2 regions of the Caballeronia sp. KNU42 genome follow, and region 2 is predicted to be linked to the other one. Evidence: riboswitches for the same ligand, from Rfam matches in the RefSeq annotation. Region 2 holds a riboswitch; the other holds the start of a gene.
What was found. A riboswitch is a leader RNA that binds a small molecule or an ion and turns the genes downstream of it on or off. The one in region 2 is predicted to bind thiamine pyrophosphate.
Positions count from the first base shown of each region.

Region 1 (7,343 bases), 1.9 Mb from region 2:
CATGCTCATGCCCTCACATTTTCAGGGGCATGGAATGACCAAGATCAAGCGATTGTCCAGCGGCGCGTTCTTATTTGCGGCGTTCGTTTCACTCACCGCGTCGGCTGAAACCACCGGTCACGGGTGGACCTACGAAGGCGAACACGGACCTGCCCACTGGGGCGCCATGGGCGAAGCCTTCCACGCTTGCGAAAGCGGCCGCGCCGAGTCGCCAATCGACATCGAGAAGGCAAAGAAAGCGCCCGCCGACATGCCCCGCCTGAAGATCAAGTACCAGCCCCTTCCCATCGATATCATCAACACCGGTCACGCCGTTCAATTCAACGCGACGCCGGGTACCGAGAGCATCACCCTCGGCGATCAAGCTTATCAACTCGTTCAGTTCCACTTCCATTCGCCGGGTGAAGAGCGCTTTGCCGGCAAAGACAGCGTGATGGACGCTCACCTCGTCCACCGTTCAGAAGACGGCAAGCTTCTCGTTTTGGCCGTTCAATTCCAGATAGGCGATCAACCCAACCCGGTCATCCAGACGATGCTTGACCGCATCCCGAAGGAGAAGGGGGCCGAGTTCAAGGTGAATGCTGTGATGGTGAATCCGCTCGACCTGTTGCCTAAACAAATGAGCTATTACACGTACAGCGGTTCGCTGACGACGCCGCCTTGTTCGGAAGGCGTGACGTGGATCGAGTTCAAGGAGCGGGTGAGCATTACCCAGCACCAACTCGATGCCATGCAGCGCTTCTATCACGGCAATCAACGCCCGGTGCAAGCGTTGAACGGACGTGAAATCTGGGAAGTAGAGTGATCTGACAGCGCTAAGAGATCGCCTGTTGAAAGGCGACGTGCTGTGAGACGACAGGCGGTTTAACGCAAGTTAAAACCGCCTCGTTTTCCTCATCAAGCAAGTCACCGTGTCACTACACCAAACGCCTTCCCTCGCGTTTCCGGCAACAACAACGCCGCGACGATCACCAACAAATACCCGGTCCCCGCCACCATGCCAATCGCTTTGACAAGCGACATTCCTTGCGAAAGCACGCCTACAAGAATCGGAAAAAACGAGCCGAGCCCGCGCCCGAGGTTGTAGCAAAACCCCTGACCCGAGCCGCGTATCGCGTTCGGGTACAGCTCCGATAAATACGCCCCCACGCCCGCAAAAATCCCCTGTACGACAATACCGAGCGGAAAGCCGAGCAGCAGCATGGTGTGATCGGTGACGGGGATCATCGTGTAGATCATCCCGAGCAAAAACGAGCCGATAGCAAATAGTACGAACGACGCACGCCGCCCGATCCTGTCGCAGAGAATGGCCCCGAACACATACCCCAGAAACGAGCCGACGATCAGCACCACGAGATAACCGCTCGTATTGAACACGGACAAATGCCGCTCGGTCTTGAGATAAGTCGGCAGCCACGTGGTGATGGCGTAATAACCGCCGAGCATGCCGGTGCACAACGCGCTGCCCAGTATGGTTGTCTTGAGGTGGGAGCCTTTGAAGATATCGGCGAAAGTGGCGGTTTCAGTGCCGGCATCGCGCGCACGGCGGGTGGCGAGATAGATTTCCGGGTCGCTGACATTGCGGCGGATGTAGAGGATCCACAGCGCCGGCAAGATACCGATCCAGAAGCACGCGCGCCACGCAGTGTCTTCGGGCAACAAAGCAAAAAACGCCCAGTACAGGATTGCCGCCGCGCCCCATCCGAATGACCAGCTGCTCTGCACCGTACCCACGGCTTTAGCGCGATGCTGCGGCGAACGAATGGTCTCCGCCATCATCACGGTGACCACGGACCATTCGCCGCCGAAGCCCACGCCTTGCAGCGTGCGCGTGGCCAGCAACTGCCCGAACGAGTGCGTGAAGCCCGAGAGAAATGTGAAGAAGGCAAACGTGCCGATCGTCCACTGCAATACGCGGACGCGGCCATATCGGTCGGAGAGAATGCCGGCGAGCCAGCCGCCGATAGCCGATGAAATCAGCGAACTCGTCGCGATCATCCCGGCTTCACTCTTCGTCATGCCCCACGCGGTGATCAGCGTGGGAATGAGGAACGAGTAGATCATGAAGTCGAAGGCATCGACGGCGTAACCGCCGAAACCCGCGTAAAGCGTGCGGCGCTCGCGCGTCGTCAGCTCGGTGAACCACTCGAACGCTCGCAAATCCCGTCTCCCGTTCAAAGCCTGCCGTGCAGGCGCAGGAGCATTCTACGGTGCGTCGTTCAGCGGGAAAAGCAGGTCAAAATGATGCCCGTGGTCACCGGGCATCGAACGAGCGCTTTGACCTCAAACCATCTCAAACCACCACGCTTTCCGCCCCCGCACGTTCAATCTCGATCCGGCTCTCGTGGAAGCCGGTCACCGACTCGCGATGCGCGACGCTGACGATCGCGGCGTTCGGCAACGCATCGATGATGGCCGTATAGATCAGCATCTCGTTCTCGGCATCGAGCGCGCTGGTGGCCTCATCGAGGAACATGAAGTCCGGCTTGTGCAGCAATACGCGGGCAGCCGCCAGCCGCTGTTGCTCGCCCGGTGACATCATCTTTGCCCAGTGTCCCGACTCCTCCAGACGCGGACCGTACGCGTTCAGGTTGCAGGCACGCAAGGCTTCGCGGCAGTCGTCATCGGAGAAGACATCCGCAGTCGACGGATAACTCAACGCCGCCTTCAATGTGCCGATCGGCAAGTAACTTTGCTGCGGAATGAACATCAGCTTGGCGTCGACCGGCGCGTCGATCGTGCCGTCACCGAACGGCCACAAGCCGGCCAGCGCGCGCATCAGCGTACTCTTCCCCGAACCGGACGGACCTTGCACGAGCCAGCGCGAACCCGGCTTCACCACCACATCCGCGACGTTCGCGAGCGGCGTGCCGTTCGGCAACGCGAGCTTCAGTCCGGTCGTGGTCAGTGCGTCGGTGCTCGTGTAATGCAGGTTGATGCCGCCGTGGGCAGTCGCCGGCGAAATCGCTTCCTTGATGTGCGTGGAGCTCATCACACGCTTGAATTCGCGCAACCGGTTCACGGTGGCGCGCCATTCGACCAAGGTCGAGTAACTATTGATGAACCAGGAAAACGAGTCGCTGACCGTGCCGAATGCCGAACTGATCTGCATCAGCACGCCGAACGTGAACGCGCCTGCGAAGTAGCGGGGAGCCGCGACCATGATCGGGAAAATAATCGCGATCTGACCGTAGAAAGACAGCACGAAGGTCATGCGCCGCGTGTACTTCATGATCTGCCAGTAGTTCTGGCGGATCGTTTCGAAGATGGTCCTGGCGTTGCGGTTTTCCGTCGCGATGCCGTCATAAAACGCGATCTGCTCGGCGTTCTCACGAATGCGGATCAGGCCGAAACGGAAGTTGGCTTCCACCTTCTGCGCCTGGTAATTAATCGATACCAACGGATGGCCGAAACGCTGGATCAGGAGCGAGCCGAGCACCGCGTACAGTGCTGCCGCCCAGACCATGTAGCCCGGAATGGTGATCGGCGTACCGAACAGCGAGAAGCTCAGCGCCCCGGCAAGCGTCCACAGGATCGTGATGAAGGTCACGAGCGTGACGAGCGTCGATAACAAGTCCAGCGACAACGACAGCGTGGTCGTGGCGAAGGACTGCAGGTCGTCGCTGATCCGCTGGTCGGGGTTATCGGCGAGGCGATCGCGTTCTATGCGGTAGAAGGCTTTATCGCCGAGCCATTGTTCGAGGTATCGGTGGGTGAGCCATTGGCGCCACCGGAAGCCGAGCATCTGGCGCAGGTACCGGCCATACACGGCGAGCAGGATGTACGCGAACGCGAGGCCCGCGAAGATCAGCAGCAGGCGCGGAAACTCGGCGACCCTCTTGGCCTGCAGCGTGTTGTAGAAGTCCGCGCTCCAGGTGTTCAGGCGGACGTTGATGTACACGACCGCCATATTGATCGCGATGATCGCGATCAGCAAAAGCCATGCAATGCCGCGTTCTTCCGATACCCAGTAAGGCTTGATAAGACTCCACGCCGACACTTTGTCGGCGTCTTGTTCTGTGTTGCCGGGAGGTGTGGTGGTCATGAGCTTCCTGAAGACGTGCCGGCTCTGCGGCAGGTTGTAACTTGGCGGTATCGATGCGGATGGTCCTGCTCCGTCTCAACGATCCTAAGAGACCATTAAAGAGGGCGCGCGTCGGAGCATTGTTTCGGGCGTGACTTAATTGTTCCTTAATCCTTGCCCGGCTGACGACTGACCCGCCGATGCAATGCAACAGCCAGGCGCTTTCTGTATGCGTGCGCTGCAGATGCACCCGGCGTTCGCGGCATTGTGCCAGAGTGCGCGCACGGTGAACGAAAGGGAAGGCTGACGGGTTTTGTCCGCGCCGAGCCCCAAGCTTTTCCTCTAAGTGCGAGGGCGCCCTACGCGGGTCGCCCCGTTTGCTGGTCGTTTCGCTTTTATGCTTTAATGATCGATGACGAAACAGGGGTGCTTCGGCACGCGTCTGCCTCCTTGAAACAATGGAGAAACGCGCGGCGAGGCTGAGAGAGTCCCTTTGCACCCGATCCGGGTAATACCGGCGAGGGAAGTTTCCGGAAACCGCCGCGTTTCCAGTTTCTTCCAGTATTGGCTGGCCCATGAGCCGCATGCATTGCGCTCCCAAGCCGCTCTCTCCGATCTCTCGCCGTGGTTTCGTCCCTGAAATATGTTCGTGCGCCGCGCGTGCAACAGGGTTCGAAACGGGCATTCCTCCCGATCTCGATTTCCGTGCTGTGCTCCGTGCGTTCTGCAGCGTCTGCTGAGGAGGCATCGTCATCGTGAACACCGTTGTGCATTCCACTCACTCCAGTGCGTCCGGGCGAGACGATTTTGCCGTGGTGGGCGGCGGCTTGTGCGGGCGGCTGGTCGCCTGGCTGTTGGCGGGTGCGGGGCACCGTGTGGCGCTGTACGACCGCGGCGATGCGCCCGGCACGCAATCGGCGGCGTGGGTCGCGGCGGCAATGCTCGCGCCGCTCGCCGAGGCGGCCAGTGCGGAATTGCTGATCACTGAACTCGGGGCGGCATCGCTCGCGCGCTGGCCGGGTTTTATCGCCGAGATGCCGGAACCGGTGTTTTTCCAGCGCAATGGCACGCTGGTCGTCTGGCATGCCGGCGACCGCGCCGAAGCGCCGCTGTTCGAGCGCCGTTTGCGCGCGAACGCGCCTTCCGAGCTTTTCCGAGATGGCTTCGTCAAACTCTCCGGCGCGCAAGTTGCGGCAGCGGAACCGGCTCTGGGCACGCGTTTTCCGCAAGGCTGGCTGCTGCCGAACGAAGGCCAGCTCGACAACCGGCAAGTGCTGAACGCGCTGGCAGCGGGATTGGCCGAACGTAACGTTGACCTCCACTGGAATACGACGATCGATACCGATACCCCGCCGGACGCGCATTTCGTTATCGATTGCCGCGGTCTCGGCGGAAAGCCGGCGTGGCCGGCATTAAGAGGCATTCGCGGTGAAGTAGCGCGGGTGCATGCGCCGGGTATCGGGCTGACGCGGCCGGTGCGCTTGCTGCATCCGCGTTATCCGCTCTACATCGCGCCGAAACAGGACGATCTTTATGTGATCGGCGCAACCGAGGTGGAAGGCGAAGACATGTCGCCAATGACCGTGCGCTCAGCGCTCGAACTCCTGAGCGCGGCGTTCGCGGTGCATCCGGGTTTCGGCGAGGCGCGCATTCTCGAGCTCAATTCGCAATGCCGGCCGACTTTGCCCGATCATCGTCCGGCGATTGTCTGGGACGGCGCACGAACCTTGCGCGTAAACGGGCTGTACCGACACGGTTATATGATCGCGCCCGAAGTCGCCGATTCCACCCGCGCCCTTGCCGAAGCCCTGCTCGGCGGCGCGATCACCGACCCCGATTCCTTCGACGACTGGCGCCGCCAAGCCCGCTGGTCAGCCTTGCTGCGCTGCGAACACGCGGCGCCCGTGCTTTGACTTTCATCATGAATATTCACATCAATCGGAAGTCTTTCTCCGTGCCCGACGTGGCGACCATCACCGACGCCCTCGCGGCCTTCGGCGCAAAACCGCCGTTCGCCGTAGCGCTGAACGGGCAATTCGTGGCGCGTGGTGAACACGCATCGAAGGCGCTTGCCGCCGGTGACAAACTCGACATCGTCTCGCCGGTCGCCGGCGGCTGAGCTCCATTAAAGGAATCGAATCATGGCTTCCACCATCACCACAGCCGATACCCTCACGCTCTACGGCACGTCATTCCCGAGCCGCGTGTTGCTGGGGACGTCGCGCTATCCGTCGCTGCAGTCGCTGTCGGATTCCATCGACGCCGCCCGTCCCGGCATGGTCACCGTCGCGTTGCGGCGGCAATCGAGTACGGGCGAAGCCGGTTTTTTCGATGTCCTCAAGCGTCACGGCGTCGCCTTGCTGCCCAACACGGCGGGCTGCCAGACCGTGGACGAAGTGCTGAACACGGCGCGCATGGCGCGTGAACTGTTCGATACCCCGTGGCTGAAACTCGAACTCATCGGCGACGACTACACGCTGCAGCCCGATCCGATCGGCCTCGTGGAAGCGGCTGGAATACTGATCCGCGAGGGGTTCAAGGTGCTGCCGTACTGCACGGAGGATCTGGTGATTGGCCGGCGTCTGCTCGATGTCGGCTGCGAGGCGTTGATGCCGTGGGGGGCGCCTATCGGAACGGGAAAAGGTGTGACGAATCCCTACGGATTGCGCACGTTGCGTGAGCGCTTGCCGGATGTGCCGCTTATCGTCGATGCCGGTCTTGGCGTGCCGTCGCACGCGTGCCAGGTGATGGAATGGGGTTTCGATGGCGTGTTGCTGAACACGGCCGTCTCACAGGCAACGTTTCCGCCGCAGATGGCGCGCGCGTTTGCGCTGGGCGTCGAGGCGGGGCGGATGGCCTATCTCGCCGGGCCAATGGCCGAGCGCGATAGCGCACAAGCGAGCACGCCGGTGGTCGGCATGCCGTTCTGGCATCAAGACGGGAGTGCGGTATGAGCGCGGTGTTGCTGGATAAGGAAGTATTTTGGCCGCCCGCTGACGAATTGCTGGAAGCCGCCGAGCGAATCCGGCGGCGGCTGGGCGACTGGCCGGCGGGATCGAAGCAATGGCGCATTTGCCTGAGCGCACCGGATCATCCGCGCTCGGGCGATTTGATCGTGGACGGCGGCGTTGAGCCTCTGCCGGAGGGCGTCGGGCGCCTGGAAGTAAAAACGGGGCGCGCAACGTTGTACCTGAACAACGTCGAGTACGTGCTGGAAGGCGAATGGTCCGATGATTGGCCGGCCGCACTGGCCGCGTTCCTCGATTGCGGTTTTGAGCCGCACGATGCGCTCGTTCTGGCGCTTGCGTGGCGTCCGGCC
Region 1 is NZ_CM132388.1:2,487,758-2,495,100, reverse strand. Features, by position in the region: gene ACSOSP_RS11180 (carbonic anhydrase) at 35-805, shown strand; gene ACSOSP_RS11175 (MFS transporter) at 907-2,160, opposite strand; gene ACSOSP_RS11170 (ABC transporter ATP-binding protein/permease) at 2,294-4,045, opposite strand; TPP riboswitch at 4,437-4,567, shown strand; gene ACSOSP_RS11165 (FAD-dependent oxidoreductase) at 4,780-5,937, shown strand; gene thiS (sulfur carrier protein ThiS) at 5,946-6,143, shown strand; gene ACSOSP_RS11155 (thiazole synthase) at 6,166-6,978, shown strand; gene thiE (thiamine phosphate synthase) at 6,975-7,343, shown strand, end outside.
Region 1: another riboswitch for thiamine pyrophosphate. It lies ahead of ACSOSP_RS11165 (FAD-dependent oxidoreductase); the one in region 2 lies ahead of thiC (phosphomethylpyrimidine synthase ThiC).

Region 2 (7,343 bases):
CCATGGTTTTCTTGTCGTTCCAAACCTGGCAAAACCGTTTCAAGGATCGGTCGTAGCCAAGGCCGCTGCTGAACACCAGGGCGGCCGGGATTCGAACATCGGGTACGTGTTCATGGCCAAACGGCCAGCGTACCCGCATCAAACTCAAGGGGAATTGCTCATGACTCGACTCATCGCTTTGCTGTTGATCGCCGGAACTGCCGCACTCGCAGCTTGCAATACAGTGGCCGGCGCCGGCCAGGACCTCTCGAAGGGCGGCAACGCAATTACGAATTCGGCCGACAAGCACAACGCGGAGTAAGTGAAGAAGGCAGCGCCGGATAGTTGCTGACGGCTGTCTTCATCGGCTCCCGGGCTTTGTGTCTGTATGCCGACAACGAAACGCTGACATGAAACTCGATCAAGAAGAACCTCCGCTGGCGGAGGTTCTTTGTTTTTGTCTCGGCTAAAACTCGTGAACGCACATCAGTTGGAAGCAGGCGGTAAAGCTGTCCAGCTGCCCGCCTCGGGACGTTGCGTGATGCGCTCGATTGGCTCGGCAGCCTGCGATTCGATAAGGCCGCCAATCAAATCGGCGAAAGGCTTGATGTTCCGGTATGTGCTGGCCTGCTCGAGCGCCGCCAGATAAGCGGTACGGGACTGAACGGTCACGATGGTCCAAAGATAGCCGCCTGTTGTCAGCAGGTAGTTCATGAGAAAGCGGCTGAGGCGGCCATTGCCGTCCATGTACGGGTGGATGAACACGAAGATGAAATGACCCAATACCGCGCGCACGCCCGGGTGCTCTTCCGCCTGCAGCAGGTCGAAGAGCGCCGGCATGCAATCCCGTACGGCTTCGGGCGCCAGCGGTACATGCAACGCATTCCGGATAAACACGTTGTTGTTGCGATACCCGGCCAGATCGCTTGCCTTCAAGATACCCGCGGTCACGCTTGGCGAAAACAGCGTCACGTACCACTGTGAAAAATCTCGCTTGAGGGTGGCGGAAGGATCGCTGGCTTCGGCCACTACCCGTCCGATCAGGGAGCGGACCCGGGCATGGGTCTCCGCATAACCTTTAGCCGCCATGGCATCCCTCGCCAACCGGTCTTCCCTGTTGGTCAAGGGGCTCCAGTCGCCATTGCGAACCTTCGCGATCAGGTCGGTGCTGACCCGATACCCTTCGATAGACAACGAGTGATACGCGTCCGCGACGTACCTTGCCTCTATGTCGTTCAGAAGCGCTTCGCTGTCGGGGTTCGGCAAGCAGGGAATATCGCGGAAACGGTCGATCACGATATCGCGCATGCCCGACCACATGGCCTGGATGCGCTGCACGTACGGCGACTCGTTCATCCGGCCGCCAATATGGGCCAGCGGCCGCTCGAACGGGTTACCTTCGATAACGACGTAGGCCGCCGCTTTCATGGTATCGAGGAGCTGGTCGGCATCCTGATCCCGGCCGACGGCCCGCAACGCCCCCGCCATGCGGCCGGCAACAACACTGTGACCTCCCTCGAGCAATCGGGAGGTCAGCGTACTGATGTCGACCTGACGGGTCACGATCTGCGCGGCGAGCTCATGCGTGTGAAAAAAACTCGGACTTGCCCGAATCAGCGCTTCCGGCACAGGGAGCAGCATGAGTCCGCTCGCGTTCGGCGCGCGGCCGTCCACCAGCATGTCAGGCTTGGTTCGATAGAGGAACATGGAACAGCCGTGAGGCAATGCTTGCGGCTGGTTGGTCGCCAGCGGCGAGTACAGCAGGACCTGCTTTTCGATGCTCGTGTGGCCGCTGTGCTTCAGGAGCGAAAGCTCGGGGCTGACCTGCCACTGGTCCGCGAACCTGGAGTGGGCGTACGCAGCCACGAAGGTTTCCATGTTCGCGTACCAGTGCGTGGAATCGCCCTCACCGTCTTCCGGATTGTTCGACTGATACCAGCCTTGAATGACCAGCTTGAGGAAACCGGCATTCTGGAGCCGCTCACGGTGCGTGCGAGTGAGCTCGGGATGCGCACTTACCTGAAATACAGAAAGGCCCCTGTCCTGCAGCGCTTTGAGGATCGACAGGGAAGAAGCCAGTTTTTCGTTGGGCGCAGCCACGCGGTTCGCTCCGGAGACTTCAGACCATAATTAGAGTTTTGTGTCGTATTATATCCAGAGTTTTGTGTTGTACTATAACTCGACTTTTGTGCTTTACTATAATTAGAGTTTTGTGCTTTTTTTAAGGATGAAGGCGGGGTCAAAACTGGCAAAAGCCATTCCTACAAAGGATATCCGCCGGCAGTGCACGGAGTTCGTTGCGTGTAAATCGACGTCACAATTCCGATTTTTTCGCGCATTTTAGATCCCCAAATCATGCGGCCGCAGGCCGTTCAGGGACGTGGCGGACGTGCTGTCCGCCTGTTCGACGGCGCGCATAAGCGGGTTTCGATCAGGTCGAACGATAGCCAGGTCTGAGGACTGTCTTCTCCGGTGATCCGCTCAAGTCATAAAAAACGGCAGGCCGTTTCTCCGGAATCTTCCGAAACGGTCCGCCGTCTTTGTACTTCCGGCCGCCACGCCGACGTCAAACCAGCCCGCGCCTCTTGTAATCGAACCAAAACGACAAACCCACGCTCGCCAGGATGATGAGGGTCGCCATCACGGTCCACTTCGTGATCACTTCGCCGAGAAACAGCGCGCCTATCACCACGGCCACCACGGGATTCACGTACATGCAGCTGCTGGCAATAATCGGACTCGTATGGCGTATCAAGTATGCATACGCGACATACGCGGCCATCGAGCCGACCAGCATCAGGTAGAGGTAGGCCAGAAACGGCGTGAACCCCATGCTCACGATACGTTCGCCCGACACCCAAGCAACGATTGTCGCCATCGCGCCGCCAAGACTGATCTGCAGAGCCGTCGATACCAGCAGGTCGGACGGCAGCTTCAGACGCCCCGCGAGAAACGAGCCGGCGGCCCAGAAAACCGCGCCGCAAAGGATCGCGAGACTACCCGCGGTTGAACCCGACGACGGATCACCGTGATTCAGCAACGCAATCCCGACCAATCCAAGGCCGACCGCGATCCACTCACCCTTCGCCACTTTGCGGCCTGCAATGGCCGCGATCACCGTGGCGAACAACGGCACGGTCGCGACCATGACGGCAGCCGTACCGGTCTCGACCGTGCGCATGCCGAACGCGAGCATCCCGCTCGATAAACCCACCAGCAACGTTCCGACCGCCGCGGCGTTGCGCACTTCGGCGAAAGTCGGCCAGACCGGGTCCCGACGCGCGGCGAAGATGAATAAACCAATGCCGGCGAACAGGTTGCGCAAGCCGGACAGCATCAGCGGCGGAAACGATTCCAGCGACAGATGCACCGCCATGTAGGTGGAACCCCATACGAGGTACACCACGCAAAGGGCAAGCGCCACGCGGCCGCCGTGCGTCGCCGGAAGCCGGAACGGGAAGCGGCCGGGAAGGTTGAACGGGCGACGCTCGCGGGTATCGGTATCGGGCGAAGGTTGCGCGCTCGTCACGCCCGGCGAGCCATCCGATGACGGCGATGCAGACACTGATGCCGCGTCGGCCGCTGCATGCGGAAACGGCAGCACATCGGCTGAGGGCTGCGAATGGGGCGGCACGAACTGCTGTGGTGGCGAATCGGAACCCGGCAATCGCGGCGGCAACGGTGTGGACATCCGTTACTCCGCGACGAAGATGATTGAAGCATCAGCCGGCCAAACGGCCAAGCTTACAACCGCCGGTTTCGCTTCACCCGAAACGAGGGGAAGCGAGGAACGGCGCGCATGCCGCTTGAGCGTCGCGGCAAAACGGGCAAGGCAGGACAACATGTCGGAAGCAGAAAAAGGGGTCGGGCAACAACGTGCCGAAGCTCGATAACGGCTTGAAAAGCCGGCAGGAGCCGCCGCGAGTTTGCCGGACCGATCGGTGAAAAATGTCGGCCGCATCCGGGAAAACACGGTGGTCGCCATTATGCAGTAAGCCATGCATACGCACGCGTGAGTGTTACAGATGGTTGCCAACACGCTACGGCGAGGTGTATTGTTGCGGCTGCTAACGCGGGGGTCCTGCGCTGCACATCGCAATCTGTCACCGGATTGTCCGTGTGTCGCGGGTGAGAAATACCCTTTGAACCTGATCTGGATAATGCCAGCGCAGGGAAGCGTTCGGATTTTGCAGCGCTTGGGGTCTTTCTTGGGTTTTACTCTTCCTCGCGCATCCCCGCCAAGTCCGCCCGCCTCCTTCTCTGCTTTTCTCCGGTCTCCCGCAGCTAGCGTTTGACTCAGCCGATCTCGTGCGCTCTCGTGCCATTTGGTGCATTTTCGTGCGCGTGGCGTTTTTCGCCGGCCGGCTGGGAAACACCCGTCCCCCGCAAACATCTGCATGGGACCGGAGTAAGCGCTGAAGCGCCAACACCGGTCGACAAAGGAGAGCCGCATGAACGCCAATCCGAAATTCCTCTCCGACGACGCTGTCGTCGACGCTGCCGCCATCGCGCCGCTGCCCAACTCGCGCAAGATCTACGTGACGGGTTCACGCCCCGACATCCGTGTCCCGATGCGGGAAATCACGCAATCCGACACCAACGAAAGTTTCGGCAGCGAAAAAAATCCTCCGGTCTATGTCTACGATTGCTCCGGCCCGTATTCGGACCCGGAAGCGAAAATCGATATCCGCTCGGGTCTGCCGGCCGTACGCCAGGGCTGGATCGAAGAACGTGGCGATACGGAATCGCTCGGTGGCCTCTCGAGTAATTTCGGCCGTGAGCGCGCCGCCGATCCGGCCACCGCCGACCTGCGTTTCAAGGGCCTGCATCGCACGCCGCGGCGCGCCGCGCCGGGCAAGAACGTCTCGCAGATGCACTACGCACGCCAGGGCATCATCACGCCGGAAATGGAATACATCGCGATCCGCGAGAACCAGCGCCGTGCTGAATATCTGGAATCGCTGCGTACAAGCGGTCCGAACGGCGAAAAACTCGCCGCCATGATGGGCCGCCAGCATCCGGGCCAGGCGTTCGGCGCCCAGGCTTTCGGTGCCAACGCGCCCAAGGAAATCACGGCCGAATTCGTGCGCGAGGAAGTCGCCCGCGGCCGCGCGATCATCCCGGCGAACATCAACCACCCGGAAAGCGAACCGATGATCATCGGCCGCAATTTCCTGGTGAAGATCAACGCGAACATCGGCAACTCGGCGGTGACATCGTCGATTGGCGAAGAAGTCGACAAGATGACGTGGGCCATCCGCTGGGGCGGCGACACGGTCATGGATCTTTCGACCGGCAAGCATATTCACGAAACGCGCGAGTGGATCATCCGCAACAGCCCGGTGCCCATCGGCACGGTGCCGATTTACCAGGCGCTCGAAAAGGTCAACGGCAAGGCCGAAGACCTGACCTGGGAAATCTTCCGCGACACGCTGATCGAACAAGCGGAGCAAGGCGTCGATTACTTCACGATCCACGCCGGCGTGCTGCTGCGCTACGTGCCGATGACCGCGAACCGCATGACGGGCATCGTGTCGCGCGGCGGATCCATCATGGCGAAATGGTGTCTGGCTCATCACAAGGAAAGCTTCCTGTATGAGCACTTCGAAGACATCTGCGAAATCATGAAGGCCTACGACGTGAGCTTCTCGCTCGGCGACGGCCTGCGTCCCGGCTCGATCTACGACGCCAACGACGAAGCCCAGCTCGGCGAACTGAAGACGCTCGGCGAGTTGACGCAGATCGCGTGGAAACACGATGTGCAGGTGATGATCGAAGGTCCGGGCCATGTGCCCATGCAGCTCATCAAGGAGAACATGGACCTGCAACTGGACTGCTGCGACGAAGCGCCGTTCTACACGCTTGGACCGCTCACCACGGATATCGCCCCGGGTTACGACCACATCACGTCGGGTATTGGCGCGGCGATGATCGGCTGGTTCGGCACGGCCATGCTCTGCTACGTCACGCCGAAGGAACATCTCGGTTTGCCGAACAAGGACGACGTGAAGACCGGCATCATCACGTACAAGCTCGCCGCGCACGCCGCCGATCTGGCGAAAGGTCATCCGGGCGCTCAGGTGCGGGACAACGCGCTCTCCAAGGCGCGTTTCGAATTCCGGTGGGATGACCAGTTCAACCTCGGTCTCGATCCGGACAAGGCGCGCGAATTCCACGACGAAACCCTGCCGAAGGACTCGGCCAAAGTCGCGCATTTCTGCTCGATGTGCGGCCCGCATTTCTGCTCGATGAAGATCACCCAGGACGTCCGTGAATATGCGGCGAAGCAAGGGGTATCGGACATCGAAGCGCTGAAGCAAGGCATGGAAACGAAGGCGATCGAGTTCGTGAAAAAGGGCGCTGAGATCTACCAGCGCACGTAAGAAGGATCAAGCCACGCGCGCCGCAAAGGCGCGGCGATCCGGTGACACGTGAAGCGGCCTGTCGCATGCCATATGCGACAGGCCGCTTTTGCGTTTTGGAGGCCGCATAACTCCATATTCACCTGCTGAATACGACGGTCGGGCACTGTTTCTGCTCTTACGTTGAAAGGATCGGCAAGCACTGTCTTTTCGCCACCGGGTTGGACGTGGACAGTCAGGCTCATCCGCTCAGCGCAAATGATGCGCGGCATGTGCTGGATATGCTGGATGCGCGACCTGGAGCCTCGCCGGTTTAACAGCAACCCGTCAGACCTTCGTGATTCATCGTTTTGGAGAGTTGAAATGGACAAGATCAAACAGATTGGCGCTGCTGCTCTCATCGCCGCACTTCTCGGCGGCCTGTCTGCATGCGATCAAATGAGCACCCGCCAACGCGATACAGCCGTCGGCGCGGGTATCGGCGGCGTGGCGGGCGCAGCGCTGGGCGGCAGTGCGTTGTCGACGGTGGGTGGGGCGGCCGCAGGCGGCCTGATCGGTAACCAGGTCGGCAAGTAGGTTGATAAGCTGGCGAGCCGGATGAGTATTTATCCAGCTCGCCTTGCCCGATCGCCGCCCTTCAATTACACGTCGATCAGCTGCAACCGAGCTCGTCGCTTAGGCGACTCACTGGCGCGCCCACAATCCAGTCCTGCGAAACAGATCGAAACATTGGGTGGCGCCCCCGTACTTTCCCGCGTTTCAGCGATGCGCTAGGCTCCTGACATTCCGTTCATTCGAACGGCCGCGTTTCGACGCAATGAGGAGTCGCATCATGAGCCCGAAGCTCGCACTATCCGCCCTTGTGGGCGCTTTGAGCTTGAGCGCTTGTTACTACGTGCCGTACGGTTCGTATGGCTATTACCCGGCCTATCCACCCTACGCGGGTACTCCGGTAGTCAGCACAGCACAAACGCAGCAGGAGATTCCTGTCACGCCAGTAGG
Region 2 is NZ_CM132388.1:149,887-157,229, reverse strand. Features, by position in the region: gene ACSOSP_RS00585 (hypothetical protein) at 1-148, opposite strand, end outside; gene ACSOSP_RS00580 (entericidin A/B family lipoprotein) at 161-301, shown strand; gene ACSOSP_RS00575 (Fic family protein) at 466-2,079, opposite strand; gene ACSOSP_RS00570 (EamA family transporter) at 2,546-3,670, opposite strand; gene ACSOSP_RS00565 (hypothetical protein) at 3,674-3,964, opposite strand; TPP riboswitch at 4,044-4,172, shown strand; gene thiC (phosphomethylpyrimidine synthase ThiC) at 4,431-6,362, shown strand; gene ACSOSP_RS00555 (glycine zipper 2TM domain-containing protein) at 6,705-6,917, shown strand; gene ACSOSP_RS00550 (hypothetical protein) at 7,174-7,343, shown strand, end outside.